4 regions of the Chryseobacterium sp. WX genome follow, and region 3 is predicted to be linked to each of the others. Evidence: riboswitches for the same ligand, from Rfam matches in the RefSeq annotation. Region 3 holds a riboswitch; each other region holds the start of a gene.
The links. A riboswitch is a leader RNA that binds a small molecule or an ion and turns the genes downstream of it on or off. The one in region 3 is predicted to bind cobalamin.
Positions count from the first base shown of each region.

Region 1: it holds a riboswitch for cobalamin, as region 3 does, so the genes downstream of both, PZ898_RS17070 (TonB-dependent receptor) here and metE (5-methyltetrahydropteroyltriglutamate--homocysteine S-methyltransferase) in region 3, are expected to answer to the same signal.
Region 2: it holds a riboswitch for cobalamin, as region 3 does, so the genes downstream of both, PZ898_RS09325 (TonB-dependent receptor) here and metE (5-methyltetrahydropteroyltriglutamate--homocysteine S-methyltransferase) in region 3, are expected to answer to the same signal.
Region 4: it holds a riboswitch for cobalamin, as region 3 does, so the genes downstream of both, PZ898_RS08645 (acyl-CoA thioesterase) here and metE (5-methyltetrahydropteroyltriglutamate--homocysteine S-methyltransferase) in region 3, are expected to answer to the same signal.

Region 1 is NZ_CP120710.1:3,793,001-3,801,165, reverse strand. Features, by position in the region: gene PZ898_RS17085 (DUF5074 domain-containing protein) at 1-1,324, opposite strand, end outside; gene PZ898_RS17080 (hypothetical protein) at 1,353-2,546, opposite strand; gene PZ898_RS17075 (DUF5074 domain-containing protein) at 2,561-3,694, opposite strand; gene PZ898_RS17070 (TonB-dependent receptor) at 3,691-5,724, opposite strand; cobalamin riboswitch at 5,834-6,019, opposite strand; gene PZ898_RS17065 (transporter) at 6,112-7,059, opposite strand; gene PZ898_RS17060 (cytochrome c peroxidase) at 7,072-8,121, opposite strand; gene PZ898_RS17055 (MbnP family protein) at 8,114-8,165, opposite strand, start outside.
Region 2 is NZ_CP120710.1:2,070,655-2,078,819, reverse strand. Features, by position in the region: gene PZ898_RS09335 (AraC family transcriptional regulator) at 1-82, opposite strand, end outside; gene PZ898_RS09330 (T9SS type A sorting domain-containing protein) at 237-1,550, shown strand; cobalamin riboswitch at 1,688-1,866, shown strand; gene PZ898_RS09325 (TonB-dependent receptor) at 1,898-3,724, shown strand; gene PZ898_RS09320 (DUF5074 domain-containing protein) at 3,744-4,799, shown strand; gene PZ898_RS09315 (HD domain-containing protein) at 4,958-6,376, opposite strand; gene PZ898_RS09310 (nuclear transport factor 2 family protein) at 6,414-6,758, opposite strand; gene PZ898_RS09305 (L-threonylcarbamoyladenylate synthase) at 6,866-7,414, opposite strand; gene tnpA (IS200/IS605 family transposase) at 7,714-8,142, opposite strand.
Region 3 is NZ_CP120710.1:256,543-264,707, reverse strand. Features, by position in the region: gene PZ898_RS01190 (hypothetical protein) at 1-398, shown strand, start outside; gene PZ898_RS01185 (DoxX family protein) at 412-813, shown strand; gene PZ898_RS01180 (DUF1062 domain-containing protein) at 893-1,528, opposite strand; gene PZ898_RS01175 (aldehyde dehydrogenase family protein) at 2,027-3,442, shown strand; gene PZ898_RS01170 (AraC family transcriptional regulator) at 3,559-4,356, shown strand; gene metE (5-methyltetrahydropteroyltriglutamate--homocysteine S-methyltransferase) at 4,495-6,798, opposite strand; cobalamin riboswitch at 6,977-7,163, opposite strand; gene PZ898_RS01160 (Lrp/AsnC family transcriptional regulator) at 7,359-7,820, shown strand; gene PZ898_RS01155 (hypothetical protein) at 7,905-8,165, opposite strand, start outside.
Region 4 is NZ_CP120710.1:1,913,043-1,921,207, reverse strand. Features, by position in the region: gene PZ898_RS08650 (DUF4932 domain-containing protein) at 1-1,264, opposite strand, end outside; gene PZ898_RS08645 (acyl-CoA thioesterase) at 1,439-1,822, opposite strand; cobalamin riboswitch at 1,937-2,117, opposite strand; gene PZ898_RS08640 (hypothetical protein) at 2,152-2,952, opposite strand; gene PZ898_RS08635 (ATP-binding cassette domain-containing protein) at 2,983-3,645, opposite strand; gene PZ898_RS08630 (GEVED domain-containing protein) at 4,058-5,146, shown strand; gene PZ898_RS08625 (GLPGLI family protein) at 5,246-6,085, opposite strand; gene PZ898_RS08620 (hypothetical protein) at 6,066-6,941, opposite strand; gene PZ898_RS08615 (DNA mismatch repair protein MutS) at 7,396-8,165, opposite strand, start outside.

The DNA.
Region 1 (8,165 bases), 1.8 Mb from region 3:
GTGTTGCAAAAGTGGTAGGATTGATGCTGATCAGCTTCTGATCCTGAATTCCCCATGCGCTTCCGTCTTTAGCCTGAGTAACTGAATAGAAACCTCCGGCAACAGTACTCACAATCGTATCAGTATTAGGATTAATCACTAAAATTCCTACTCCTTGCTTAACAGCAAAAACATATTGTGAAGTACGGATCATATTTCCGATCTGCCCGTTTCCACCTGTACCGGTAATTAGAGAACCTACCTGTAAATTATCAATATTAAAAGTAACAATTCCAGTGGAAGTTCCGATATATCCTTTATGTTCATTTACTCCGACAAATGATCTACCATCACCACCTCCGATATTATTGAAACCGGCAAGTTTCTGCATGGTCTGCGCATTGGCTACGACCAATCTACCTCCAGGAGTATATTGAGTATCTCCTCCATCAGCAGCTTGTTTTGAAACGAAATAGAATTTATCACCATAGATCGTTCCGTATTGTGTAGTTGCACCGAAAGCCTGATTATTGTTTGCATTACTGTAGACACGGTAATTAATCTGGCCGTTATTATCAATGAAGTTTACAGAACCGTTGGTGTGTCCGTACCATTCTTCATTTACCATGAAATATCCATTGGTAAAGTTATTGGAAGCAACATACGGAGAAACAGGAGTAATAGTGGAAGAAACCGGAGTTTGATTAAATCCTACGTTGAAATTCCAGACATCCCAGGAACCGTTTTCCAATACACGTGAAGAAGCTCCAACACTGGAATACCCGAAATCAGCATCTGCAGGATTCTTTACCCAATATGACCAATACCCGTTAACCGTCCATCCGGACTGCCAGTGATCATTAGCCGCATCTACAATCGTGTAGCTGTCAAAATCATAAGCAGTTGTATTCACAAAACCATTTACCGGATATAAAGGATAAGTGGTATTTCCGCTTTTGATCAGTGCATTAGTTCCCTGACCGTTCAGATCAAATCCAATTCCTCCAACTGCTGATCCAAACTGTGTTCCCTGATACAACAAAGTGTATAATCTATGATCTGCTTTAGCAATAGCTTTCAGCATATCTTCTCCAGTAGCATTCCCGTTCCATTTGAATCCCCAGACCATGGCATCAGGATTCTTACTGTCATTCCACTGTACTACAAAAGCAGCCTGATTGGTTCCTGATCCTACCCAATACTGAATATCAGAAAAACTAATGGTAGTGGTATTAAGCTTGCTGATCCCTGAAATATCATTTCTGGGTACACCCTGAACTTTTATCTGTGCATTCGATACGCATGCGAACAGAAAAAGCATCATAAAAAGATAAAACTTTTTCATTTTTTATTAATTTAAATAGATTGTATTATTATTTGAAATGTAAATCGTAAGCTCCTGCCACTTCTGTAGAAACTTCTCCCAGCCATCCTGCTTCCTGATTAACTCCCGTATATATTTTCATAAAGTCTACTCCCGGAAGTTTCACGTATTTCCCACTTCTGTCTACCGCCCAGGAAATATCGATATTGGAGGCTTCATCATTATTCGGAGCATTGTCTGCATATCCGAACTCATATGATTTTCCTACCCAATAGGATCCGTCCCCGTTCTGATCGTAGAAATTATTTGCCAGTCTTGTTCCAGAAAACCCGTAAGAACTTTCGGTAAACCATAAAGGATAATAGCTTTGCGCATGGAACGTATTTTTTGTTTTAAAGCCCTGATTCCCCAGATTGTCACTCCATTTTATATATTCCACGTCGGTCTGCCAGAATTCAGTTCCGGGTACAGGTATTTTATTTTCGTTAGGTTTATGATAGGTTATGCTGTAGTCTTTCACTGTAGCATTTTTGAAATATTCACTGCCAGCAATTTCGTACCATTCATCATTATCAGGCTTCCCATTTTTATTTCTGTCGTAGGCCACCATAATAATTCCCGGTTCACAAGATCCTGAACGTTGATCCGCAGCATCATTTCCAAAGAATGCATTTCCCAGTACTTTAAAATCACGTCCATTCAGATTGGGAATCGTATGATCAAAACCAAACACTACATATCCGCCATAGCCACCAAGACTGATCATGGTGGAATTACCTCCTACCAACGATTCGTTGGCTTTCTGAAGCATATTCGCGGTAGTATTTCCTGGTAGATATTCCGGAATTTCGTTCATGAACTGCCCTACGGCAGGACGGAACTCCAATACTTTAGAAATATATTTACTGTAAGGTGTTTTTTCTTTGGTAACGATTATTTTAGAATGAAAAACCTGCTCGTTTCCTTTATTGTTAATCTTCAAAGTCAAAGGATAAGCATCTGCAGTAGGACTGATGAATTCAAGTTCTGAATTCTGAGAGATAATAGAGTCATTAATACTCCATGTAACCGATCCTGAAGCATTGGTAGGAATACTCAAAACCTTTAAACGTTCAATGGTATAGGAATCATCAAGTCCATTAAATGTAAATTCATTTTCATCATCATGTTTACAGGCTATCACTCCTACAAGGAAGCAGGATAGAAATCCGATTTTCAAATAAGTAAAGCTATTTCTGTTCATTTTTTAAAGTTTGGTTATTTGTATAAAAAAGCGAAGTGGGCAGGGATATTTCCCCCTTCCGTTTTCCATTTAAAGTGTCCGTTTTTATCAAAGCAATACAAAAATCCCATGGATACATAATTTCTGGCATCTGTCATGTAGATATCTTCTGTGATGGGATTTACGGCAATGCCGTAAGGGGTTTTAATGGCATCTTCATATTCTTTGTCAAAAATTCTGTTGGCAATGATCTGTTCTGTTTTTACATCAATGATTCCAAATGTCTTTTTATAGCTGTGGGTGTTGTAATTGAATTCATTTCCATAGAAATAGAGTTTATCATTTACGATTGTCATTTCACTCACGGAGAGATGGAAATCTTTCTTGACCGTTCCCGTGGCTGCATCTATGAGATAAAGACTGGAAGGAACATTATAATAATCTCCTCTTGAGGTTACATAGAGATCACCGTAATTATCTTTTTTAATGTGATGAAGATTGATGGCAACATTTATTTTTTTGAGTTCGGTAAAAGTATTCAGATCAATTACCGAAACAGTATTGTCATAATCGGGAGCTTTATATCCTCCGGAGTTGGCCACAAACAACTGATTACCCACAATTTCCATTTCTTCCGGCTGATATCCTACCACTACCTCACGCTGGATGGAAAGAGAAGCCGTATCAATTTCCACTACTTTCCCCTTCGGTGCTTTCGGGTTAATCGCTACAGGTCCGGCGTAGCTGCTGGCATAAGCTTTTCCGTTTTTGAAAGCAAGGTATCGGCAGTTTTGTAATGGAATAGAGGTAATACGTTTGGCCGTTTTGGCATCAAGAACTTCAATTTTATTGGAAACATTGACAACGATATAGAGCTTGCTTCCATAAACTTTGATATCATTTCCAACATCCCCCAACTCTTTTACGACATTGGGATTGATTTCTGCGTAGATATTCCGGTAATAGGTTCCTTTGGTGTAATCAAAAAAATCAAGGGTACATTTATTACTCCCCATGTTCCCTTCATTGAGCATATAGAAGCCTTTTATTGCTGTATTTTCTGAAGGAAGCCCTTCTACCAATTCCTGACGGACAATAATTTCATCTGTACGGCATGAAGTAAGAAAAGCTAATACAAGAAATAAAAAATAAAAGTTTAGTTTTCTCATAGGGTGAAGTTTAGAATAAGTTTAAAGTTTCTTCCGGGCATCGGATAATTGAGGACAACATCATAGTATTGATTGAAAATATTATTCATCTCAAGGCTTATTTTAAACTGATGATTCGCCCAGTTGAATTTTTTCTGAACAGACAAATCGTGCGTATACCAGGGCTGCACATAATTGTATTGAATGTTATCCTGATTCACGTCATATCTTTCTCCTACGTACATTGCACTGTAATTGAAACTCCAGTCTTTATAATCTGCCATAAGACTGAAAGATCCACTATGCCATGGGGCATAAGGAATCTGATTGCGATAAAACGTGTCTTCCGGATCACTTATATCTCTCGCGCTTTGATAGGTGTAGGAAAGCAAAGGTCGGAGGGTTACTTTTCCAAGCTGCATTTCAGTCTGTACATTCACATCTGCACCAATGATTTCAACCAGTCCAAGGTTCATCATCAGCCAGCGGAACATGCTTCCGTTCGGAGCTGCCACAATTTTATCCTGTACTTTATTGTAGTAACCGTCTACTTTAGCATAAAATGTTTTAAAGAAACGGTTGTTATAATTCTTCTGATAAGTAAATCCTAAATCATATTGATTGGTGAATTCCGGTTTCAGATAGGTATTTCCGATATTGGTATAATACAAATCATTGAAGGTCGGAAGTCTGAAAATTCTTTTATAGAAAGCCCTTAGAGTAAGCTCCGGAATTTTTTCCGGCTGATAGCTCATAAACACCGCAGGTGTCCACTCTCTGGCATCTCCCGGTCTTTTATTTTTTCTTACTTCTTCAAAAGTAAAGGTTCCTAAAAGGCTTCCCAAAATTTTGAATCTGTTCCACTGATAGGTTGTTGCCAATGCTACCAATGTAGTGTAACGTGTAGGATAAGAAAAATTATCCAGAGTGGCATCCAGGTTATTATACTGAAAATCTCCACTCAGGCTGACATCCCAATTGGGAGTGATTGAGTAAATATTGGAAGAGGAAAGATAAAGTTCCCTTTGGATGTAGGTATTATCGGTATAAATAATAGACTGCGAACGAACTGTGTCCATGAAATGGGTGTAATCGTAAGCAAATTTTGCTTTAAGCTGTGTTTCAAATTTCGGGAACAGTTTTTTTCTCAGATTAGCCTGTACAAAATAATTCTCATCGGAAAGCCTCGCTCCTCTTCCTTCAAAGCGCCCGTTAACAATAGGTGCCGGCATTCCGCGGTTTGAAATATAACCGTAGCCACGGATATTCCAGCTTCCGTTATTTAAAGTTCCGTTGAGAGAAGTTTCAAAACGTTTTGCTTTGATATCTGAGTCCTGTCTTTTTGCAATGGTATCATAGGCTTGTTGCCCATCAGGATATTTCTTGGCATAACGGAATCTGTAAATTCCGTCACTCTGCATAAATTCGCCACTGAAACTGGCAGAAACCCTGTCTGAAATTTTCTGTTCCAACCGGAATGAAGGATTAAAGAGATCAATAGATGCACTTTTTGCTCTTATCACCAAATTGGTTTTTCTATTTCCTTTAAATACGGGTGTTTTAGGCTGTAAATAGATAGACCCAGAAGAGCCAAAGTCCTTTGCTGGCTGAAAAATTTCACTTTTCTGTCCGTTATACAACGATATTTCTTCCAGATCATCCAAAGAGTACCTTCCCAGATCCACCAGTCCGTTTTGAGCATTTCCTAATTGAATTCCATCATAAAAAACCCCTACATGCTGGCTTCCCATGCTTCGGATGTTGATGGTTTTCAAACCACCCAATCCTCCGTAATCTTTAATCTGAACGCCTGAAAAATACCGCAGTGCATCTGCAACGGAATGACTGTTTAGTCTTTCCAGCTGTTCTCCCTGCAGCGTTTGTGCCGGAAGGATTTCTTTAAAATTCTTTTTATAAAGATTGATTCCTTTAATGGTCTCTTCCTGAAGACTGTCTTTTTTATTAGTTTGGGAAAACACAAGTTGAGATGTTAACACTAATATTGTGAAAACAGCTTTATGAATTGCAGAAGTAATTAGTTTTGCTGCCATTAGCTCATTTAGGGTAATGAAGACGCTAATGGGGTATAAGAATACAACGACAAAGCACAGCTGTCACTGCACAGAATCATTGATGTCCTAAGCTTTATTCCACGAAAGCGTCAAACGATTATTGTCTGGCAGGTCTTCTGACTTACTCCATTTTTGAAATCCTTCCCATTAAAAAACAGTGGATATATTCTTCAAAAACTTTGGTGCGGAGCTTACAGCAGCGGGTCTGTCCCGGATTTTCACCGGATTCCCTTTTAAGAGCTTTTTACGGCTCACCAAATTCCGGCAAAGATAAATAATTATTCCTAATCCCCAACTAAAATCATGATTTATAAACAATTAAAGCTCCCGAAGGAGCTTTAACATGATTTCAATAAGGGTTTCGCTTTAAATGCCAATATTCAGGAAAACACTGAATCTTGATTGAGCTTCAATATCTCCTCCCGCCAGATGCGTGTACATGGGAAGCATAAGTTCACTTCCCAGGCTCAGCTTTTTGTGAGAGGCTTCAAATCCCAGTTTTCCGTACAAAGCGCTACCAGCAGTATTCGGCAGTGCCTCATCAAACTGTTTGTTCTGAGCGTAGACTTCACCCTGAACCCCTGTTTTTATAGAAAAAATGGACTTTTCATTTCCTGCAACCTGATAAAAGCCTGTTGCTGCATAGTTCCATTGGTTTCCAAAACGGTAATTTTTCCTGTTCTCTGTTTTAATGGTGTAATCTGTATTAACCAGTACGGCTACTTTATTTTTCTGAAACTTATAATTCAAAGCGGCCTGATAATCCCAGCTTCCGGTTCCCAACTGAAAGCTTGGGTTGACACCGGATGCTCCTTTTTCATCAAACTTCCCCAGTGGAATTTTCACTCCCAAACCTCCGCTCAGATGATGGAAATTATCTTTAGAGCTCATCAGCTGGTAAATTCCCATCAGATTCAGATCTCCTATACCGTTGATTTTAATATCTCCCTGCATCGTTTTCTTTTCATGGAAATGGAAGGGCAGACTTGCATAAACACTTAGTTTTTTAGTCAGTGGAATCTTCCCCCACAGCTGCAGGGTATTGAAATACTGATCCTGCGTGAGGTCTTTTACAAATAAGTTTTCCTTGGCTTTGTAATGTTGTGCAAAGTATTTGATTCCGATAAACTGTGGATTCAGCAAAGATTCAAAGCCGGAAGATCCATTTCCTGCTGCACAGCCGCACGCATCACAATCATCATCAAAATCGAATCTGTTAAGCGTTTCGGGACCAACATAAGCACTGTCTCTGATGGTTTTTGCCTGATACTGACTAAACACGATCAAACTTACTATCAATATAATCTTCTTCATGTTTTTTATAAATTATTCTGCAAATTTTGGATTGGATATAAAACTTTTATCTGATAATGTTTTCAGGAACGCAATGATGGATTGTTTTTCCTGACTGTACATGGCAATTCCTATGTGACCATTCTGTTTAAGCTGTGGATCAAGATTGACATTATCTTCTACCTGATCCGAATAGAAATTAAGAACCGCATCTAATGTATAAAACCTTCCGTCATGCATATAAGGTGCGGTATATTCTACATTTCTCAGACTCGGAACACGGAATTTCATCCAATCTACCTGATTCAGGCTCACTCTGTATCTTCCTGCATCCTTGAATTCTGTATTGTAATACATTCCGGTATTTCTGAAACTCTCATCCGTAAACAGCTCTCCGCTATGACAGGAAGCACATTTCTGATTGAATAATGTCATTCCCTGGGATTCTATTGAAGTCAACTGTTCTTTTCCCTGTCTGAACCGGTCATATTTTGAATCTGCAGAAATTAAAGAAGCCATAAACTGTGATAATGCTTTTAAAATTCTTTCGCCGGTAATGGTTTCGTCTCCATAAGCTTCTCTGAACAGTTTTTTATACTTCTGATCATCTTTTATTTTCGAAATAGCTTCCGGTATGGAGCTGTCCATTTCATTGACGTCGGTAATCGGGCTGATGGGTTGCTCATTCAGATTGTGAATCACTCCGTCCCACATATATCTTTTCAAAAAAGCCATATTCTGGATGGGCGGTGCATTCCTGATTCCGATTCTGTCGTCTACCCCATGGCTTACCGTATGACCGTGATGGGTAAAAGCATTTTCCTGTATATGGCAGAAACCGCATGAAATGGTATTATTTCTTGAAAGTCTGCCTTCATAGAATAATTTTCGTCCCAGCTCCACTCCATTTTTGGTCATCGGATTAATGGATGTATCAAAAGTCATTTCCGGAAAATAAGAAGGAAACTCCAGATTGTAGGCTTCATCTTTTTCCAATGGCTGAATCACCTCATCAGAACATGAAATGCAACTCAATACAAATACAAGCAGAACCAGTATCGTTTTAACAAAAAAATTAATCATTGTGAACGTGGTCTACTTTAAACATTTTTGTAAGATTATTGGTA
Region 2 (8,165 bases), 1.8 Mb from region 3:
AAATAAACAGTAAAGTTTGAAATAATTTTTGTCTTGTTAATTTGCTTTTTGTGTTTTTTTGAATAGTTCTGGTAAAATCCATATTCAAAATATTGTTTTGTATCTGTTTGTTTATCAGTTTTATAAAAAATAAGTTCTTTTAAAATTCACGAATTATGAAAGCCAATTTCTTTTGGTAAGGTGAATATTGTATTAATATTGTTTTTACCAATTCGAAACGCTAAATATAATAAAATATGAAAAATTTTTACAAAGTATCAATGAAAATGTTGACAGCTTGTCTTTTTCTGAAATTTGGTTTTGCAGAAGCTCAGCTTACTGTAATAGGTTTGGGAAATTATAATGTAGGGGCAGTCTCTGACAATGGAGTGGTAAGCATGCATACAAGCGCAGGAGGAATATATAAATGGAATGCAGCAGGAGGACTTGTACAGATAGGTTCTATATCAAACGGTTATCCGGCAGCGGGTAGAACTGTTGTTTCGAATGACGGAACCAAAATTTCGTCCTCTATAACAAATGCAGCAACGGGATTTAATGAAATATCAACCTATGATGTAGCTACTTCGACCTGGGTAAACAGAGGCGGGCTTGTTCCTACAGGATGGGACGGTAGCGTAAGTTCAACCTGGGGGATGACTACCAATGGAAGCACGATTGTAGGTTTAGGTTTTCTTACTGCTGCAAACGCACATGCTGTGAAATGGGATGAAGTAAACGGAATGGTAGATCTGGGAAGTATCGTTGCAGGACGCAGCTCCAGAGCAAACGCAATCAATGCGGCAGGAACAGTAATTGTAGGTTGGCAGGATGAGCCAACCGGAACAAGAAGTGGGGCTAAATGGCAGGATGGAGTAGAAACTTTTATTACTGATAATAATGGAAATAATGTAGGGGAAGCAGGAGGAATTTCTGCAGATGGAAATACAATCATAGGCTCAGCAAATCCTAATCCCTATGTCTGGAATGCTGTGAGCGGACTTACTTATATAACGCATCCTAATGCTTCTTTCAGCTTCAAAGGAGGTGCCACCGGGATTTCTGCTGATGGGAAAAAAGTAATTGGATATTATAGAGCATTTGGAGCACCTCCTATGTCAGGGGAAGGTTTTATCTGGACTTCTGCTACCGGAAGGATCAATCTGAATGATTATGCAGCCTCTTTGGGAATTGCAACGAATGGAGTAACCATGGGGCTTCCTTTGGCCATTTCACAGGACGGAAAGAAAATTGCCGGATCAGGGACGAATGCTTCAGGGCAGATGATCGCTTTTTATCTGGATACTTCTCAATTTTTATCGGTGAATGATGCAGTGAAAGAGAAAAATAATATGGGTGTCTATCCTAATCCTGTGACTGATATTCTATGTTTTAAAGGAACAGGAAAAATAGAGAAAGCCGAAATTTATAATATGGTGGGACAAAAGGTAAAATCATTTGATTCGGTAGAAGGGCAGATTGATGTTTCATCCCTGTCAAAAGGAGATTATATTTTGCAATACTCTATGAAGGGAGGAAAACAAGAGACTTATAAATTCATTAAAAAATAACATATATAAATAGTAAAGTAGTGGGATGAATGGCTGTTTTCAATATTGAAAGCGGCCGTTCTTTTTTGTGTATATAGCAAAAGGATAGCATGTTGTGTATAGAAAAGTCTGGTTTTTGGTGAATACATATAAAAAACTATCTTTGCAAAAATTTTGGTTTCCAGTATTTTGGAATGAAAAGGGAATCGGGTGTAACTCCCGGACTGTCCCCGCAACTGTAAATCGCAACTCAAGTTTCTGCAAAAAACCACTGTTTAATAACGGGAAGGTGCAGAATGCGAAAGTCAGGAGACCTGCCGGAATTATAATTAAAAAACATATTGCTTTCGGAGGAAAAGTAAAAAAGTATGGATATAAAAAGATCTTTAGTACTGCTTTTTTCATCTTATGGCTGTTTTCTTTTTGCACAAGAGAAAGCCATCGATACTGTTTATGTCTTCGACAATCAGATGAATAGGGTGAAACTTTTTCATCCCGTAAAAATAATTTCGGCAGAAGATGCTGAGAAAAACTCCAGTAATCTTTCTGAACTTCTGAGATTTCAGTCACAGGTTTTTATCAAAGAAAATGGCCGTGGTGCCGTTTCTTCACCTTCTTTCAGGGGAACTACCGCTCAGCAGACTGCTTTTGTGTGGAATGGAATTAATATTAATTCTAATTTTCTGGGACAGGGAGATATTAATAATATTGCTTTGTTCGGCTATGATCAGATTGGTATAAAAGCTGGTGGTGGAAGTGTAGTATATGGAAGTGGTGCCATCGGGGGAAGTATTCACCTGAATAATACCCTGGATTTTAATAAAGGCTTCCATGGTTCTTTATTTTCTGAAGTGGCTTCTTTTAATACCTATAATAACTTTATAAAAGGTTCTTACAGCAATGATAAGTTCAGTTTTAAGGCTTCTGGAAATTATTCTGTAAGTGAAAATGATTATAAGGTAAGTGACCTGAACTATATCAACAGAAACGGAAGTTATTACAATACAACGTTCAATGTAGGAACATCCTATAAAATCACAAACGATCATAAAATTTCGTGGCAGAGCCAGTTTTTTGATTCTTCACAACGCTTTCCTGTATATGAAGAAACGGGAACAAAAACGAAATATAAAACTCAAAGTGTAAGAAGCCTTCTTTCCTGGGACTGGAACAAAACAAAGTTCAGTAATTCCCTTAAAGCAGCTTATACGGAAGAGAATTTTCAATTTTTGGGTTCGTTAAATCAGCCTAAATCAAGTAGTGGAACCGGGAAAAATTATATCTTTAAAAATGACTTTAATTATTTCCTGAATTCAAAGTGGAATTTTAATATCATAGGAGAGTTTCAGGTTAATAAAGGAGAAGGATATCAAAACGGAATATCCAGCGTCAGTAGAAATATTGGTTCTGTTTCAGGATTGTTAAGATATTTTGCAACAAAAGATCTGCGTTTTGAGGGTGGATTCAAGAAAGATTTCGTGGAAGATGTGAAGTCACCGTTGATGTATTCGTTCTCCGGAAAATGGAGTGCAGCAAAATGGTATGATGTAAGCCTTAATGTATCAAAAAACTTCAGATTTCCATCCTTTAATGATATTTACTATGAACCGGGAGGAAATAAAGACCTGAGACCGGAAACCTCTACCCAGTTCGATATGACGAATGTGTTTAAAGCAGGAGATTTCAGACTTACTTTGTCTCCATACTATATGAACATCACAGATCTTATTGCATGGCTTCCAACGGCTAAAGGATACTGGCAGGCATTCAATGTCAATAAAGTTGAATCCTATGGATTAGAATCCCAGTTGTCCTTTAGCAAACAATGGGGTAATCATAAAATCCGGGCCAATGCAGGATACTATTATGCAAAGTCTATTGATAAAGAAACGAAAATGCAGAGACCTTACGTTCCTATGCACAGAGGAAATGCCAATATAGATTACGAATATGGTTTCTTTAAACTTTTCGCACAGGGGCAGCTGAATGGCGTTACGTATACTACAAGTGACGAAAAAAGGTCAGATGCCATAGATCCTTATTTTCTTTTAAATATGGGAATCTCTGCAACTTTAGCCAAAAAATATACCTTAGGGTTCAAAGTGAATAATCTAACCAATACATACTACAAAACGGTTTCTTTCTATCCTTTACCCAAAAGAAATTATAGTGTGTATGCAGCAATAAATTTTTAAAAATTAAAATTGAGTAAATATGAAAATAACTAAACTTTTAACTGTATTATTTGCAGTAGTGTTATTGTTTAACATTTCTTCATGTTCAAGTAGTTCTGACGAGATTGAAGTTTCTCCAATCACTTATCAGAACGGATATTTTATCTCTAATGAAGGAAACTATAACAGTCAGGGAGCTAAGGTAACATTTGTGACAAGAAATTTAAGCCTGAAGCAAGACGATGTATATGGTTATAACAACAACAAAGAGATTCTTGGTGATGTTCTTCAGACGATTGGTCTTAACGAAAACAAAGCTTATCTTGTTTTGAATAACTCTAATAAAATTGTAGTAGTAGACCGTTATACATTCAAAAAGTTAGGAGTAATTACAGATCAGCTTGATAACCCAAGAGGAATTACTTTTGCTAACAACTTCATCTATGTTGCTAATACCAACTTTACTGCACATACTCAAAGTATAACGAAATATAAGGCTTCTGACTATTCATTTGTAAGTAAAATCAATATGACTGAAGTTTCTGATAAAACAGTAGAGGCAGGAGGAAATGTTTTTGTACAGAATGCTTCATCAGGGTACGGAAATAAGATTACTTATATCAATACTTCTAACGATGCTAAAACTGAAATTACCGTTCCAAATGGTCAGATTGGAAATACAGTATCATACAAATCTAATGTTTATACAATTTCTTCAACAGCTACAGATTCTTATATCTATAAAATTTCAAGTACCGGAGCGCTTACACCGGTAATTACTTTGACAGGAATTCCTAATGCTACGAACCTTCAGATTGATAACGATAAAATCTACTTCAGTTCTGCCAATAAAGTATATACAACGAGTTTGGCTATACCTGCAATTCCTGCAACTCCATTATTAACAGCTGCAGATGGCGGTCCTTACTTTACACTGTATGGATTTAATGTTATTGATGGAAGGATTTTTGCATCAGACGTTAAGCAGTTCACACAGGATAGTGAAATGGTAGTATATTCAGCAGTTACAGGTGCTCAGATCAGTTCTTTTAAAACAGGAGGTATCGGTGCTAGTGGAACATACCTGAATCCATAATGTGTGATAACATATAAAGAAATAATTTTTTATTTTTTCATCATTTGTGTTTTTTTCCGGCCGGTTTCGAAGAAACCGGCCGGCTTTGTTTTCCTAGGGAAACAAAAAAACCTGCGGGATGGAACATCCCGCAGGTTTTATATTTTATATCAGTTGAATTATAGGGTTAACCCCAGTTTTTCAGCCTCAGCAATCACAAATTTTGTTGCTTCTTCTTTTTCATTAGGAATTTCACCCTCAAGAATAGCCTCTTTCACCTTCTCTTTTAGAATTCCGATTTCACGGCCTGGCTTAAGGTGAAACATTTCCATAATCTCTTCACCGGTAATAGGAGGTTGAAAGTTTCTTACCTGATCTTTTTCCTCTACTTCTTTGATCTTTACGGCTACATATTCAAAGTTTCTTTTGAATTTTTCTTGCTTTTTAGAGTTTTTAGTGGTAATGTCTGCCTTGCAAAGCGTGAAAAGATCTTCAAGATTTTCTCCGGCATCAAATAAAAGTCTTCTCAATGCAGAATCTGAAGCATCATCCGTGATCAGCGCGATAGGTCTTGACGAAAGTTTCACCATCTTCTGAACATATTTCATGTCACTTCCCAAAGGCAGTTTTAATCTTTGAAAAAGTGTTTTTACCATTTTTGAGCCCAAAAATTCATGTCCGTGAAATGTCCATCCTGTTCCTTCTACAAACTTTTTTGTTGGAGCTTTTCCAATGTCATGAAGAAGGGCAGACCAGCGAAGCCAAAGATTATCGGTATTCACCGAAATATTATCCACTACTTCCAGCGTATGATAAAAATTATCTTTGTGAGTTTGTCCTTCCACTTCTTCCACTCCTTTCAGTTCGATCAGCTCTGGAATAATCAGCTTCATAAGACCGGTTTGTTCCATTAGTCTTAATCCGATAGACGGTTTTTCAGACAACATTATTTTGTTGAACTCTACCATGATTCTTTCCATAGAAACGATCTTGATTCTTTCTGCTTCCTGCTGGATCGCTTTCAAAGAGTTTTCCTCAATTTTAAAATTTAAAGTTGAAGCAAAACGTACTGCCCTCATCATTCTTAATGGGTCATCAGAATAAGTTTGAGCAGGTTCTAACGGTGTTCTTAAAATTCCTTTTTCAAGATCTTCGATTCCATTGAACGGATCAATCAGTTCTCCGAAGTTTTCTTTATTTAAAGAAATAGCCATCGCATTGATGGTAAAATCTCTTCTTTTCTGGTCATCTTCCAGGCTTCCGCCCTCCACTTCCGGCTTTCGGCTGTTTTCTGTATAGCTTTCCTTTCTTGCTCCCACAAATTCAAGTTCAAGTTCTTTGTACTTGATCATCGCGGTTCCATACGTTTTGAATACAGAAACCTTTAATTTAGGATCTATATCCTGAGCTACATTCTGAGCAAGCTCAATACCGCTTTGTTCCGTTACAAAGTCTATATCTGTAGAAGCTTTTCTGTTCATCAGAAGGTCTCGTACATAACCGCCCACTATGTATACAGACTGGTTATTCCTTTCTGCTGCTTCAGAAATGATTTTAAATAGTTTTAAATTCTTATTTTGATTAAGATTAATTTTCATCGTTAATAATAGTGACAATTTCTACGTATGTTATCCATTAGTCATAATGAGCATACATTCTACTAATTTTTCCCTCTTCATTAAAAAACATAACTTCAACAGCATGTTTATCCATAATCGACTTATAAAATAATGCTACAGAATCTACTCCCGCTGTGGAATGTTTCAGATCAAAATGAAGGTCCGGAAACTTATCCAATGCCTTTTTCCAGTATTCACGGACAGATTCTTTTCCTTTTAAAGAACTTTCTTTACCTTCAGTAGCCAGAGCGATCATAGGAGTGGTGATCTCAATATCATCCGAATAATGAGAAAGTATATCCTCTAGATCATGAGAATTCCACGCATTGATCCACATTTGAGCAAATTCGTGATGATTCATAGCAAATAGTTTATGAGTTGAGTTTGCAAAGATAGAATTAAAAAAAAGAAATCCTGCCGATATGAACTGACAAGACTCTAAAAAGTAAACATAAAAGTTCAGAATTCTTATTCTCTAAGAACTTTTATTCTGTTGTCATTCCATATTTTGATCACCGAAGAACCTGAGTATTTTGAAACTTTTTCTCTGTCTTCTTCCACTGCATAATCTACAAGGCTGATCATCTCCTCAGAAATATCAGAGAATTTTAACGGACTTTTTTCACCACTGAAGTTGGCAGAGGTAGATACCAGAGGTCTGTTCAGCTTTGTTATCAGTTTTTTACAGAAATCATTTTTTACAAGACGAATTCCGATGCTTCCGTCTTCTGCAAGAAGTTCTTTAGGCAAACCTCTTGGGTTTTCATAAACAATTGTTACCGGTTTTTCGCTAAGATCAATAATTTCCCACGCCATTTCAGGAACATCCACAAGATCCTGAAGCCTTTTCTCAGATTCCACAAGAATGATCATGGATTTATTTTTTTCGCGCTTTTTAATGTCAAAAATTTTATTGACCGCTTCTATATTGGTGGCATCACAACCAATTCCCCAGATAGTATCGGTAGGATAAAGAATTGTTCCGCCGGATTTTAATATTTCGATAATATGTTCCATAATTGTATGTGAGTTCAAAGAGTGGATAAAGGTAAAAAATCTGTAAATTTTGGACAAAAAAATGGGGTTTAAATATGATCTTGTTGATCGGTTTTGGCTAAAGCCAATGGAATTTATATAATTTGAAAACGGGCTAAAGCCCATTCCTATTAATGATTGTAGTATGTTTAGAGTTAAATAGGATTATTGATTTAATTAAAAAAATAATACGATGAATTTTAGAGATCCAATTCAATAGAAATGGGCTAAAGCCCATTTAAATAAAAGAAATAAATCCTCCGGCTTTAGCCAAAACCTACTTAGTTTTTTAAATTATATCTTTCAATAAATTCCTTATATTCCTCTCCAAAGCTTTTTTTCTGATGATGCTTTTCCTGATTTTTAATATAATTTCTTACGCTTTCTATCATAGACTCAGAAACTGATACAGCAAAATATTCATCTTGCCATGAGAATTTTCCTAAAGTAAGTTTATTTTTATTGATCCAATGTGAAGATTCACCTTTTAATAATTGTACAATTTTTTCTATATTCTGATCAGATCCAAGAGAAATAAGACAATGACAATGGTCAGAATATCCATTAATCATATCTAAGAATATACCTTTTTCTGTAGCATATTCTTTAATATGTTTCCAGACTTTGAGACGTATGTCGAATGTATTGAGAAAAGAATCTCTGTTTTTTGTAGAGAAGACAAGGTGAATGTAGATTTTGATAAAAGCCATTTGTGTTGTTTTATCAAAAATAA
Region 3 (8,165 bases):
CCCTCTCGTATAATCTTACCAAAAGACTGAGTGCCAATGCGGCATTGGGAATGAAAAATCCCGGCGCATTTCTCAGTATTTACCTGCAATATAAAATCATCCAGTCCTCCTATTCACTTTCCTACTCTATAGGAACTACGTATCAGAAAGGATTTTCTCTTGAACAGTCTGTATCATTTGAATACACCCCATATCTGACAGAAAATTTCAAAGGATACTTCAGTGTACTCGCTATTGGGAATCTTGATGACAGCGGATACCCCAGAGGGTTACAGTTTGTCAGATTAGGAGTAAAACAGAATAAAATGATGTACGGAGTGGCTTCCAATTTTGATCAGTTTAATAACGGAAAAAAGACCCTGGAAAATATCGGGGCATTTGTAAAATATAACTTTTAAATAATGATAAGAAATGAAAAAGAACATTGATTTAGGAATGCTGATTATAAGAATAGCAATCGGATTTCCCATGTCTGTTTATGGAATCAGTAAGTTGATTCACGGAATTGGGTTTATTGAGGACATGATGATCATGTACGGCTTACCATCATTCTTTGCCTATGGTGTATTTGTGGGAGAAATTATAGCTCCTGTACTGTTGATCTTAGGATTCCGGGCCCGTCTGGCAGGATTAATCTTTGCTGCCAATTGCTTCACGGCTACTCTACTGGCGCAAACAGCCAATATTTTCAAGCTTAATGACTTTGGAGGCTGGGCGTTGGAACTGCTTGTGATTTATATGCTCGTAAGTCTAAGTTTTTTCTTTACCGGTGCCGGAAAATACGCAGTTTCAACCCAAAATACGTGGGATTAATCCAAATGAAATACATAAAGTGAACTCAATAAAAAGCCTCCCGATCAACAACCGGAAGGCTTTTATAATGATTGATCATTTACTGTGTTGAGAAAAAATTTTCTTTTCCGATAAGATAAATATTGATCAGCTCCTGCCTGTTGATATCAACAATATCTCCATTCTTGAACTTATATTTCTTTTGAAGAGGCTTCTCATTAAAGTAAACCTTACCTGAAGCAAGCAAGAGGTTCAGTTTAGATGATGAAAGCCCTAAACAGATTCGCATGACTGTTGAGACTCTCATATTAAAATCAAAAGAAGACTGTATTTGAAAAGAAATGAACTCATCTTCCCTATTCATAAGATCTTCTACGGGAAGATTTGGGTACAGAATTTCATATTCCACACTTTCCCAGTCGGCTTCCAGATTATTTTTTCTTCTCATTTCCTGTGAGAAAGCGTATTGCCAGGCAGTTTCCACATTGTTTTCTGAGAATTTACGGAATATTTCTTTACTGATTGATTCTGTTCTGATTCTTGAAAATACGGTCATATTATAGGTATTGCTGCATTTTACACACCGGTAAATCAGCCATATATCAATATTCTTTTTCTGGGCATTCAGTCTGAATTTATCGCTGCATTGAAATCTGTCGCTGTTACATTGATTGCATTTCTTTTTGAGTAAGGGAGTATTTTTCGCTTTTACCTCCCAGATATATTGGGTATTCATTACTTATAATCGTGCTTAATATTCTTTGTTGGATTTTTTCCATATTATTCACGCATACAGAAAGGTATACCTCTGTAGTATTATTCAAAGATCAGGTAAGCTATAGTTTTTCTCTGTAGTAAAGTTTTGATCAATAGCATTGGTCAAAGCCGGAATAGCAGAGATAAAGTCACCTTTAACAGTGAATACGATAAATAATATGATGAAATAAAAACCTGTTCGGGCAGAATTACCCAAACGAAAGAACGATCAGCCTGTGGTTACTGAGACTGATACTAAGCGAAAATAAGTTTAAGAGTGGTTCTCAAAACGTTTTATTTACTTGGTTATGATAAAAGTAGTCAATTTTATCGAAGAACAGAGCATTTCTCACAGGTAAATTCAAAAAACCAAATGGACAATCTCTAAAATGGACCATACAACAAAGAAAAATTGAACTTTACAACAAACCCGTCTTTTCCGTTTCTGCCGAACTTTGTGGTATTAAAATCATCAAAAATGAATCAGATTAATAAAATTTACATCAATGGCGAATTTGTTACGCCAAGAGGAACAGAAACTTTTGATCTTATCAATCCCGTTACTAACCAAAAAACCGGAGAAGTGGTTCTGGGAAATGAAGAAGATACCAGAATGGCCATTGCAGCAGCAAAGAAAGCTTTTTCAACTTTTTCAAAAACAACAAAGGAAGAAAGGATCCATTTTCTCAGAAAACTACACGATGCTGTAAGCAAAAGAGAAGATGAGTTGGTTGCTGTTATGGTGAATGAATATGGAGGAACTTTACAGTTCAGCAGAATGAGTGTCCAAAATGCAATCTCAGCCTTTACAGCCACCATCAATACCTTGGAATCTTATGATTTCGAAAGAACGGTGGGACATTCTAAAGTACGTTTTGAATCTTTAGGTGTAGTTGGAATCATTACCCCATGGAATGCCAGCAACAGCTTTATCTGTAATAAACTGGCCACTGCCATCGCTGCAGGATGTACAGCTGTGATCAAACCCAGTGAGATGAGTGCGGCACAAACCCAGCTGCTTACCGAATGTTTTCATGAAGCAGGTTTACCGGAAGGAGTTTTCAACATCGTTAACGGATTAGGAAATGTAGTGGGAAATGAAATTACCCAGCATCCTGATATCGCTAAAATATCTTTCACAGGATCTACATTAACGGGAAAAGCGATTGCTAAAGGAGCTGTAGATACGATGAAAAGAGTAACCTTAGAACTTGGAGGGAAGTCTCCTAATATTATCCTGGAAGATGCCGATTTTGAAAAAGCAATTCCTACGGCCGTTTTCGGGGCTTATATGAACAATGGCCAGGCTTGCATCGCCCCTACCCGATTGCTGGTTCCTCAAAACAGGCTGGAGGAGGTAAATGAACTTGCTAAAAAAGCCGCAGGACAAGTAAAAGTAGGAAATCCTGACGAAGAAGACACTCTTGTAGGACCTATGGTGAGTGTAAAACAATTTGAAAGAGTACAAAGTTATATCCGTCTGGGACAGGAAGAAGGTGCTGTTCTGCTTGCAGGTGGTGAAGGCAAACCGGAAGGTCTTGAAAGTGGTAATTTCGTGAAAGCGACCATCTTTACCAATGTCCGTAATGATATGCGTATTGCGCAAGAGGAAATTTTCGGACCTGTACTGTCTATTATTCCTTATGCCAATGAAGAGGAAGCCATTGCTATTGCCAATGATACTACATATGGTCTTGCAGCTTATATCAGTTCTGCCAACCAAGAACATGCAGAACGTGTAGCCGCACAGATTGATGCCGGAAGAATCTGCATTAATGGGTTTGCCCACGATCCTTATGCGCCTTTCGGAGGTTTCAAACAAAGCGGTATCGGACGTGAGTTTGGTGTATTCGGATTGGAAGCTTACCTGGAACCCAAAACGATTCTGGCTTAATATGATCTTCTTCACAGCAAAAATATTCTCAGGATTGCTTTGCTGTGGAGATTCTATGATCCTGAAAAGTTTTGTAAGTTTGAATAAGAATTGATCAAGAAATAACTTTCTGAGCTATGAGCGAAAATAATATTCCTTTTCCCATCAATTACTCCTGTCATTTTTCAGAATTCAGGGAAGGAGAACAATTTGCACGAATTCACAGCCTCGGCCTGGTGCTCTCCGGGGAAATGGAACTTAATGATGGCATCACAAAAACGATATTTAAAGAAGGAGAACTCTATTCTGCAAGGAAAAACAGTTTATTGAAATTCGCAAAATATCCACCCAAAAACGGGGAAATCAGAACCATATCCATCTATTTTGACGATACCATGCTTCATGACTTCAGCCGTGAGTATGGATATCAGGCAGAAAAAAAGGACAATGTCCAGGCCTATATAAAACCGGAGCAAAAGGCATTACATTCTTTTATGTACTCATTATTACCGTATGAAGATCTTCCTGCTTCTGAAGAAATACTGAAGCTTAAACAAAAAGAAGCTCTCCTCTTACTGTTGAATTACGATCCCGGCCTTAAGGATATTTTGTTTGATTTTTCCGAACCCTATAAAATAGATATTGAATCTTTTATGAATAAAAACTTTCATTTCAATGTCAATGTAGAGCGTTTTGCTTATTTAACAGGGAGAAGTCTCTCTGCATTTAAAAGGGATTTTCAAAAGATATTCGGAATTCCGCCAAGACAGTGGCTGCAGCTTCGGAGATTAAAGGAAGCCCATTTTCTGCTTACCCAAAAAGGAAGATCAGTTTCTGATATTTATCTGGATCTTGGGTTTGAAAATCTATCCCATTTCTCGTTTGCGTTTAAAAAACAGTTTGGTTATCCGCCAAGTGCTTTACAGGCAAAATAGTTCAGAAACACATGTTTATTATAAAACACAATAGTAAAACTTTACTTCATCAACATTTCACCGGATTACCATAATAAATCGTGCCATGAATATCATGGCACGATCTGAATAATTGAATCTAATTATTTCTAAAGTTTTTTAAAGTGCATATTCTATTGAAGCTTCTTTAGCAGCGGCAACCATTGCGATTAAAGCTTTTTCAGTTTCTTCCCAATGTCTTGTCTTCAGTCCGCAATCAGGGTTTACCCAAAGTTGGTTGGCAGGAATGACATTCTGAGCCTTTCTCAGCAATTCAATCATTTCTTCTTTTGAAGGAACTCTTGGTGAGTGAATATCGTATACTCCAGGACCAATTTCATTCGGATATTTGAAATCGGCGAAAGCATTCAGCAGTTCCATCTGAGAACGTGAACATTCTATGGTAATGACATCTGCATCCATATCGGCAATGTTTTCAATAATATCATTGAACTCAGAATAACACATGTGAGTGTGAATTTGGGTAGCATCTTCCACTCCGCTTGCTGAAATTCTGAAAGCTTCCACTGCCCATTTCAGATAATTCTGCCAGTCTGTTTTTCTTAATGGTAGTCCTTCTCTGATGGCAGGTTCATCAATCTGAATAATTCTGATCCCTGCTTTTTCCAGGTCCACTACCTCATCACGGATTGCCAAAGCAATCTGCTTACAAGTTTCTGAACGAGGCTGATCATCACGTACAAAAGACCACTGTAAAATCGTAACCGGACCTGTCAACATACCTTTCACCCATTTTTCAGTCTGGGATTGTGCATATTCAGACCAATACACCGTCATCGGAGTCGGGCGGGAAACATCACCGAAGATGACAGGAGGTTTCACACAACGGCTTCCGTAGCTTTGTACCCAACCGTTTTTAGTGAATACAAATCCTTCCAACTGTTCCCCGAAATATTCCACCATGTCGTTTCGCTCAAATTCTCCATGAACCAATACATCAATTCCGATGTCTTCCTGCCAGCGGATTGTTCTCTGCGTTTCCTGTTTCAATAAGGTATCATATTGTTCTGCAGTAAGCTCTCCTTTTTTAAATTTTGCTCTCCAGCTTCTTACTTCTGTGGTTTGCGGGAATGATCCGATTGTAGTGGTTGGAAATAAAGGTAGCTGCAATACTTCCTGCTGTTCTTCTTTACGGATTTTGAAAGTATTTATTCTCTGAGCATCTTTTTCAGTAACTGAATTTACTCTCTGTTTTACCTGATCATTATGGATAAGAGAAGAAGTTCTTCTGCTTTCAATGGCTTTTTTATTTTCTTCAAATGCTTCAAGAACCTGTTCATTTTCCGTTCCGGATGCCAGTTGTTTAAGCGTCACGACTTCCTTTACTTTTTGTTTTGCAAAAGCCAGCCATTTTTTAATTTCAGGATTAAGACTGGTTTCAAAATCAAGGTCACAAGGTGAATGAAGCAATGAACATGATGGTGCAATCAGAATTCTTTCAGATCCTAATTTCTCAACAGCTTTTCTGATGAAAGACAATGATTTTTCGTAATCATTTTTCCAGATATTTCTACCGTCGGTTACTCCTAATGAAAGGCTTAAGCTTTCCGGAATAACATTCAGAATATCATCTAACTGTTCAGGATTTCTCACCAGATCAATATGCAATGTATTCACCGGAAGGGAAACAGCAATTGATGCATTATCTTTTAATCCGTCAAAATAAGTGGCAACGATAAATTTCAGTTTCGGAAAACGTTTTCTGATTTCGGCATACACAGAAAGATACGTTTCTTTGGCTTTTTCTGTTAAATCCAACGCCAGAAAAGGTTCATCAAACTGAATCCATTCCGCACCCTGATCCTGAAGTTTGGTTAAAATCTCTGTATAGACTGGAAGAAGATTTCCAGCCAGATCCAATTTATCGAAGCCTTCTTCTTTTTCTTTTCCTAATAACAGATAAGAAACCAGTCCGATAATCACCGGTTTTGCATTGATTCCCGCTTGTTTTGCTCCGGCAAATTCATTGAAAATCTTATCTGAGCTCAGTTTAAACTGTTGATTTTTATAAAATTCCGGAACGATATAGTGATAGTTGGTATCGAACCACTTGGTCATTTCCATGGCAGTGATATCCAATCCATCTTTCTGATATCCTCTTGCCATTGCAAAATAAAGATCCAATTCAGTATTGTTCTTTTTAAGCACCACTTCATGGTAACGTGTTGGAATGGCTCCTACTACAAGGCTCATATCCAATACCTGATCATAGTATGAAAAATCATTACACGGGATAAGGTCTATCCCTGCTTCTTTCTGGATATTCCAGTTTTGGTTACAGATAGTTCTTCCGGTATTCAGAAGTTCTTCCAAAAGGATTTTACCTGACCAATACTGTTCGCAGGCTTTTTTGAGTTCTCTTTTGCTACCAATACGCGGATAGCCAAGGATGTGAGTTTGCATTTTTTTAAACTTTTTAATTAAACTTATTGGGAAAGTTCTTTAAAAGGCTTCGTAATGTTTTATCGGAAGAAGTTTCAGGAAAGTCATGACATAGCAGACAGCGTAATTTCCTTTACAAAAGAAAATACCCGAATCCGATATATCATCTGTATGACCCCAAAGCTTCAGACCGCGAAAGCATTGTCAATTCAGTAAAGGCAGGTCTCCTGACTTGTAACAGTTTCCGTCATCCTTCCCGCTTTTGGCAGTGGATCTGCAAGGACAGAAACCTTTGGTGTGTTACTTACAGTTGCGCGACAGCTCGTGATTTGCACACGATTCCCTATTAATCTACGTTAAGTAAAACCTTTTCTGTTTGATGAAGTATCTGTAAAGAACTGTACTTTTACCTTTAACTATGGTCATCAGTAAAAGTTTTTAATTTTGTGTAAAATTAGCAATACAGAATAAAAATACAATTATTATCAAATAATTAAGCAAATTAAACTTTTAAAAACAAAAATAAAAGCATAAAATTCTGTACATTTGACTGTTTTAATCATTTAAAAGAATAATATTCTGTGGAACAACTCGATGATAAGGATTTACAGCTGCTCAGGCTGCTCCAGAAAAATGCTAAACTGACCGTTAAGGAACTTGCAAAAGAAGTAAACCTTTCTACCTCCCCTGTTTTTGAAAGGGTAAAAAGACTGGAACAGGATGGTTTTGTTAAAAGATATGCAGCGGTTCTTGATGCTGAAAAACTGAACCGTGGATTTACGGTTTTCTGCCAGATCAAACTCAAAATTCATGACAGGTCTGTAGGCTATGATTTTGTAAAAGAGATTTTAGAAATCGAAGAAGTTGCCGAATGTTACAATATTTCCGGGGATTTTGATTTCCTTCTGAAAGTTCAGGTACGGGATATGAAGCATTATCAGGATTTTGTATTCAATAAGCTTGGATCTGTGGATTCCATAGGGAGTACCCACAGTACGTTTGTGATGGCTGAGGTAAAGAATAACCATGGGCTGACGATATAGCTTTCGCTTTACGTTAATCTGCTTCAGATATAAAAAAATCCGTCGATAATGACGGATGTTGTTATTATTCTAATTTTCCAGTAATTAATTGGCTGCCGGATCAACAAGTGTTGGTGTTAAACCTAATGATTTCAACAGGTTTTTATTGTCAAAAAACAATGTTGCATAATGTTTTCCTTTTTTAAAAACAAGTTTTGATCCACCTGGAAATTCACTGGCAGCTCCTAATTTTTGCGTTTTAGCATTGTATTTAGTGAACCTGGTTTTACTATCCTGTAAGGTACTTTTATTCAGCACAAGGCCAAAAGGAAGTCCTTCCACCACTAAAGATTTATTGTCTGAAGC
Region 4 (8,165 bases), 1.7 Mb from region 3:
AAGTATCCAGGCTGAATTTCACTTCTTTCCCGTCTTTAGACCAGACCGGATTTTTAACGATAATGATGGTATTGCGGGTTTCTTTTCCATCAATGTATTCATATAATTTGAGCTGAAGAGTCTTTGTTTTTTTCATAGGCTCTGTGAATTGTACCACGATATTATTGAGATCAGTTTTCTCAAATTCTTTATTATTGGAATTGACAACGGAAGGCTGGGAAATTTTGTTTCCTGTTTTCTTCGTCCACTTTAATAATGGAATATATAATTTTTCCAGATTCTTTTCCTTTTTATAAAGCTCTATAAGCTTCTCCGAGAATAAATTCTGAGCAATAAAACCGCGTCGGATATTCACTTTATGATAAATCGCCGAAAGACTGTCTGTTTTTTCTTCTGGAAATTTTTCGTTGATGAACAAATCGTAAACAGCCCATGTCATATATTCATTGAATGAATTTATTCCCGGGTATCCTGATTTTTTATCCCAATTCGTAAGGTTGAAGCTTTCCGTTATTTCCTTTGAGTACTGATCTGAAATAGGATTTACATACCCATGATCGATTTCTGAAAATACGGTGTGATTATCAAGAATCCTTCTTGCGAGATTACCTTTTAAATTTCCAAGGATAAGATCTTCTCCGATATTTGGAAAGTCTACAGTTAAGGAGCTATTGATATCCCTGTGGCAATTCTGTCCGCCTACCAAAGGAGATATGGCAATAATGTATTTCTTATCTGTTTCATTGGCTGGTCTTTTTGCTATTTTATCCAAAAAAGTATAAGTATCATTGATGTAATAATACTCTTTGTAATTGGCAATTAAAGTATTGTAAAACGACTGATGATTTTTATAAAAGGTTCTGTAATTTGATTTCTTTACAAAGTCATTGATGAGCTCCAGATTTTCATCTACTTCTTTAGGACCAAAGGAATTGAAAGGAAAATCTCTTTTAAGTAAGCCTTTTTCATCAAAAGAAAATGCATAGAAATCAGTTCGGAAGCCTAAGAATTTTTTCCAATCTTTTCTTGAATAATTTACTTTTTTTAGTAAAGGATGATCTTTTACAGGCTCAAAATACGTGATGATTTCATCATAATATGGTGGGATTTTCTGTACGTCATAAGGATCTGTTCTGCCATATTCAGTGAGGGCCAGAATAATATTTCCTAATTCGTAACTTTCTGAAAGTTCAATTTTAACGTCTTTTTGTGCTCTTAATGTAATGGATAGGATAAGGGTAATGATTACAATAATCTTTTTCATGAAATATCGGTTCTTCTATAGTTTTTAGTGACAGCAATGTAAAAATAATTTTTTTGCCATGCTAAAAGTAAATAAAAAAACAAATGAAGTCCAATCATTCTTTGGTTGAGATATACTATGTTGTGTTGAATGGAAAAGTTTCGGGCGGCCTCTGGCCGCCCGAAACTTTATTGTTTATAGTATTTGGATTGGTTTCTTGAATTCGTCAATCGCTACAAAAGTAAAATCACCAATAATTGCTTTTTCTCTTTCATAGGAATACATCTGCTCGGTGTAAATTTCAACGTTTACTTTCATACTGGTTTTTCCCACGTATGAAACTTTCCCGATCAGCTCAACGATGGTTCCGGCAGGAATAGGTTTTTTAAAATCGATCTTGTCACTGCTTACCGTTACCACTCTTTTTCTGGCAAAACGGGTTGCGGTGATAAAAGCTACCTCATCCATCAGCTGCATCGCTGTACCTCCAAAAAGGGTATCATAGTGATTGGTTGTGTTAGGGAAAACCGCTTTAAAGATTCTGGTTTCGGATGCTTCAATTCTTTCTTCTGTAGTCATATATCATTATTAATTAAAGCGATAGGAAATGATTGGAAACAACAGAATAATAACAGGAACTTATAGAATTCCTGAAACAATCCATCAGATCAATACAACTTCAAATCGCGAAAGTTACATGTTTAAGAAAAAGGCAGGTCTCCTGACTTGTAACATCATTTATCTCCTTCCCATGCCTCGCACAGTGGATCTTTGATAAAGACTTCAGTTACTTACAGTTGCGCGACAGTCCGTGATTTTCACACGGTTCCCTTTTAATCTGCAGTGATGCAGAACCAATTTCTGTGATGAATAAGCGTAAAAACTTTTCGAATGCAAAAATAATGAATTTATTCCGGATTATGGTAAATAATCTGGCTGATTACTCTTCCTTTCTTAATCGTCCAGAGAGTAGTGTATCTGTTTTCCCCTGAACCGTTTATCATATAAAGAAAAATATTATCGTTGTCAAGTGAGGTTACTCCAACGTTTTCAAAATCCATGGTAGGCTGGAACATATTTTTGATGGCTTCTCTTACAAAAACAGATCCTCTTCCGGGTTGCTGTACTCTGATGGATTTGATTTCAGTCATTCCTTCAGGAAGGTCATTTCCAATTCCCCATGGTTTTACTTTATCAATGGTAAGAATTTTTCCTTCTGCATCTTTTTCCTTTTTACGGTATCCTGCATTGGAAGGATAAATATCAATCACCACTTTGCTTCTTTGGGCAGTAGGAATCTTAGGATCAGAATTGTCAGTAAAAATAAGAGATCTTCCGTTTTTAGATTTAGATGGAGTGTAGGCAGGAAGCTGGTCTACATAAGCAATACGCCCTTTATTTACCATTCCTTCTTTATCCAGAGTTTCATACCGTACAAAAGGTTTGTCGTCATCCTGTTTCTCCGGATATTTGATCCAGATCCATTCTGTTTCTCCGGGAGCAGGTTTTACATAAACAAATACATCTCCTTTACGCATACGGATCTTGTCTACAATTTTTCGGTAATCGTCTTTATGTACACGTACGTTGGCATATCCTTCTTCAGCTTTTACAACTCCAAAAGGAACTTTAGTCTGCCCTTTTACAAAAGCAATAGATAAAATACTGAAAGCGGATAAATAGAATGCTTTGTTTATGAAAGTCATCATGAAAATTTTTTGATCCCTCAAATATATAAATTAAATGCTTTTCGGAAGATAATTATACCGCTGCAGTTCTTTTAAATCTTGTATTTGTTTTAGATAGCCTTCACGCAGAAGAAATATTTGGTGTGAAATATCAAGAACTTCCTGATAATTATGATCAGAAATAATGAATCCCTTATACGCAGACTGTTCAATGATTGCAGCTTTCAATGCTGCAGAAATTTTTGGAGAAAGGCTATGGAAGGGCTCGTCCAGTAAAACAAAATCAGCTTCAGAATAAATTATCATTAAAGCTTCAATGACTCTCTGCTCACCTCTGGAAAGATCTTTAGGTTTTTCCGACAAAAAAGGACGGATCAGATCTGAAGTCAATAACAGATCTGTATTTTTTTTATTGCAAAAAAGAGGAATTAAGGTTTTAATGGTATTGTACTTCGGTAAGAAAATATCCTGTGGCAGGTAAGCAATTCTGTTTTTTCTATCAGAAATGCTTTTCAGAACTTTGTCATTGTATCTTATAAACTGGGTATCACTACTGACAGTTCCAAAAATAATTTTTAATAATGTTGATTTGCCAACACCATTTCTGCCCAGAATTCCAATAATCTGCCCGGTTTCACATCCTAAATAAATATCCCGAAGGATATTATTATCTTTAAAAGACTTGGTTATGCTGTCAATATGAAGCTTGCTCATAAAATTCCTGTTATTATTTTGACAATCACACAGACAGCTACCGTGAATCCCCAAAGGAAACCTCTGGAAAACCCTAAATTGGCATAAAAGTAATATTCATTTTTAAACCGGAGTTCATATATAAAATAATGAAGAACAAGAGATATTAAAAGAAAACTCAATCCAAAGTTCTCAATATTGAAAGAGGATAAACAAGAAGCTAATAAAGAAAATATCAAGGTGGGAATTATTATTTTTTTATAAAAAATCCAGAGAGTAGAAATACTTTTGAACATATATTAAAGCATAGAGTTTCTGTGTGTTTTACACTTTATTGTCAAAAATATTAAAAAATACAATGCTATATGGAGAAAGTATAAGCTATATTTGAAAAAATACCCTATTTTTCAAGGAAATTTTAAAACTGATAAACATGACCAAAAAACTACTTTTTGTATTCTCTTTTATGTTGGGAATTTCAAGCCTTCAGGCAACCCACAAAATAGAAGAAGAACCTCAATCTTTATTGTACTGTGATACCAATGCTCCAACAGGAGCTCAGATGTCGAATATAACACTTACTTCTGGAACAGTTACCTGGACTGCTGATCCTAATAGTCCGGATAATATGATAAGATATAGAATACCAGGAACAACTTTCTGGATGACGGGTACACCCGTATCGGGTCAAAACTCTTTCACAATTACAGGTTTGCAACCTTGTACAACGTATGAAGTACAGGTAGTGAAAGTGTGTACAACACAGGGATTATGGTCTGATCCTATATTTTTTACCACTACCATTAATTATTGTGCAAGTGCTTCTACAGATACCACGATGATGCATATTTCCAATGTGACCGTAAATTCTACAGGAGTTAACACACCAATGGTAAGTGACTCCGGACCTTCCAATTATATAGATTACAGAAGTGACCTAAGCCGTAGAGTTAAGTTTTTTATAGGAACTACAGGAAATAAGCTTTTAGTAACCAATACCTGGACGGGAACTCCAGGCACAACAACAGTAACGGCGTGGATTGATCTTAATGCCAACGGAATTTTTGAATCCAACGAAAGAGTGATGGTGGCCAATAATGTTACTCAGGCTGCTCCGGCTGTATCTGTATTTACGATTCCAAGTTTGGCAGCAGTGACACTATGCGGCGTTACTATGAGAGTTATCTCCAGTCAAACAATACCTTTAGATGCCTGCAGTACATTTACCTATGGGGAAGTTGAAGATTATGGAGTAGATTTAATCAATCTCACCCTTGGATTGGAAGAATCAGGAAAGTCTGTAAAACCTGAAATTTATCCTAACCCTGCCTCTGATGTCTTAAATATTTCAGGGATTTCAGAAGCCGCCGATTATGAAATTTATAATATTGCAGGACAGAAAATTGACGAAGGAAAAGTTTCAAATCACCATGTAAACCTTAACCATTTATCAAAAGGAGTTTATTTTATCCAGTTGAAAGATAAAGAAAAAGTAACCCGATTAAAGTTCATTAAGAAGTAAAAATAGAAAAGAGTATTTGAAAAAATACTCTTTTTTTAATCTAGGAATTGTGTAGTAAAATATTGTATTTTGAATATTCAAAATTGATTTTTTATTCAATTAGAATGTTATTATAGGAACATCCTTATCCGGATAGTTATTAAACTGATTGATTATTTTCTGTAAATATTCATTTGTTGCCTCATAATTTTTATCTTTAATCCCCTTAAACTCATAATTAAAACTATCTCCCAAATCATTTTTGAAGTTAATGTGATGAGCGGCAGGGTCATTCATAAAATCATTGATGTCCTTTACTAGCTTTTCTTTTCTTATATTTTCTTTGTTGTTTGTTATTTCTGACTGCTCATTCAACTTTTTAATTTCAATCAGTTCAAAACAATAATCCTTATCTAATGATTCAGCTTTAATGACTAAACCTGGTAGTCCTGAAAAAACATAAGGTCCATCGTTGATTGGAATATCATGAGTGTATAAAAGTTTCCATTCTCTCTTTCCAAAATTAGCAAAAGCTTCATAAGATATGTAATCATTGTACTTTCCAAACTTCTTGATATTGTAATACTTGATATTGTTTTCCTTATACCAGTAATTAAACTGGTTAAAATTACCTCCTATGATGTAATGATTTTTTGATAAATCTTTAAAAATTTTAAACCTCAGAAATGAACTAGTAACGAATGCCACATCTTTAAAATTATTTTCTTTAACAAGGGAATCTATTTTTTCTTTATTCAGATTATAAAAAATACTTTGTCCATTAATTATTTTTAAGGCCATATACTCTTTTGCAAATGAATCACTTTGTTTTAAAGGTTTAAACCTGACTTCGTAAATAATTTGATAATTTTGTCCAAAATAAATAGAGAAAGATCCCAAAAGGAATATAATACTAACGACTTTGGATAAAATACTTTTATTAATCATTAAATTTTTCACTTAATATTTTTTGATAAAATTCTTTTTCAGAACTATTTATATAGTCCAAATAGCGAAACTTGTTAAGGAAATAAAATTTTTGACAACTTTTGGATAAATACTGATTAGTATTGTCATCTTTTGTAGTTTCAATGATAGTATAGGTTGGAAGCTCTATTCGTAATACATCTTTATTTTTTGCTAAGATCTCTATAATTTTATAATGATAATAATCATTACAACTGAATTTTAAAATATCAGTTTTTATATATTTTTTATAATAATAGTCAATGGCCTCCTGAGAAAAATTCTTATTTTCTGTGCTGTTGACAGCCGAAAAAATGGTGTTAAGCCAATTGTATTTGATATAATTTTTCATTTTCTTTACAGAATTGTTCTCAGTATCCGCCGATATAATACTTTCTTGCTTGATATTATTCATAATGTTAAGCAAGATAAGTTCTGAAGATCTTTTTAATTCTCCAAGATTTTTTTTCTTAATGGCATTTAGGTAAATATTTATTTTTCCAAATGTTTCAATATTCAGTTTCTCATTAATGTATTCATGGATATTGGCCTTATCACCATTGTAAATAATATTATTATCATTTGTAATAATAATATTAAGCTTTTCTTTGGGTTCAAGAAATACATTAATAAATTTATCAAGTCTATTATTATTTTTGACTGAGATTCCCTCTGTAATATCAGGAAGCTCTTTTTTTTCATGATCATTGATAACAATTTCTTTTTGGTTATTATTTATGACGATGATTTCTCCTGTATTATTTGTTATGGATACTTTTTGGGAGGCAAAAGTGGAGAAATAAAATAAGAGGATATATGATATCCTCTTACTTAAATATGATTTTTCCATATTCAGATTGATGTTAACGAATGCATGTTGGCTCATTTCTATAGCATCTACAAATATTAAAGCAAGCTTCTGCATTATCTGCAATAGTGTCTATTGGAGGTAATCCAGATCCTGACGGACTACAATGACAATTAGGTTCTAAACCTCCTTTTAGAGTTCTTAGTTCAATTCTTGATAGTTTTTTAAGATTTTTCATGGTAAGTTTATTTTTTGTAAATGTAGCAATTAGTTTTTATAATTTTCCATAAAATGTCACAAAAAATCCTTTAAACGTGAAATATTTTTTTTATATTTACTATATATGAATACAGTTTATCATTCCAAAGCTCCCCATTTATATTCAAATGTAGGGAAAGCCTTAAGCATAGCAATAGAAAAATGAAGCATAATATAAAAAAGAGAGTACCTTCTGGTGCTCTCTCTTTATATTTGCGTTAATTTAATTTCTTATTCATTAAATTCTTTCAAGTTCATCCGCATCAATCGTGGTCTTGAAAGTTCCGTAATTGACGATCACTTTATTTCTGGAAATTTTTTCAATGGTTCCTACACTGGTGCTTCCGGTAATACGAACACGCTGTCCGATTTTCATCCACACAGCACGGTCGGTTTTACGTTTTTCTTCCAGTTTTTCATTGGTCTCAGCAATTTTTTCAATAACCTCTTCCTTTTTCAGCTGTTGAGTGATTTTTCTCTTAACAACCTGCAGGCGTTTGGTTTCATCCTTATCACTGCCCAGTTTTCTGAATTTCTCCTGTTCAAGAAGTTTTACAAAATCTTTTACCACATCCTTTCTGGATTTTCCTTTGGTATAGCTGTCAATGAATGTTTCAATCTTATTCCCGAACTGTAGTTTTCGGTGTTCCTCTTCATAAAGTTTCTGGAAATTGAACAGTTTCTGCTGAAGCTGCTCATTTAGTTTCTGAAGATTATCACGTTTATCTTCTACAGATTCTTTTCTTTCTGCAAGATCAGATTTCAGTTTTTCTACCTCAAATTTTTCCTGTTGCAGTTTTACAATCGTTTTGTCAAGATTCACAATATCATGTTCTACTTTTTTCTTCGCAGAATGGATAATGAATCTTGGAATTTTATTCTTTTCCGCAACTTCAAAAGTAAATGAACTTCCTGCCTGTCCCACTTCCAGCTTATACATCGGTTCCAATGTTTCTTCATTGAAAAGCATGGCTGCATTCTGGGCATTGGGAAGCTGTTCTATTACCA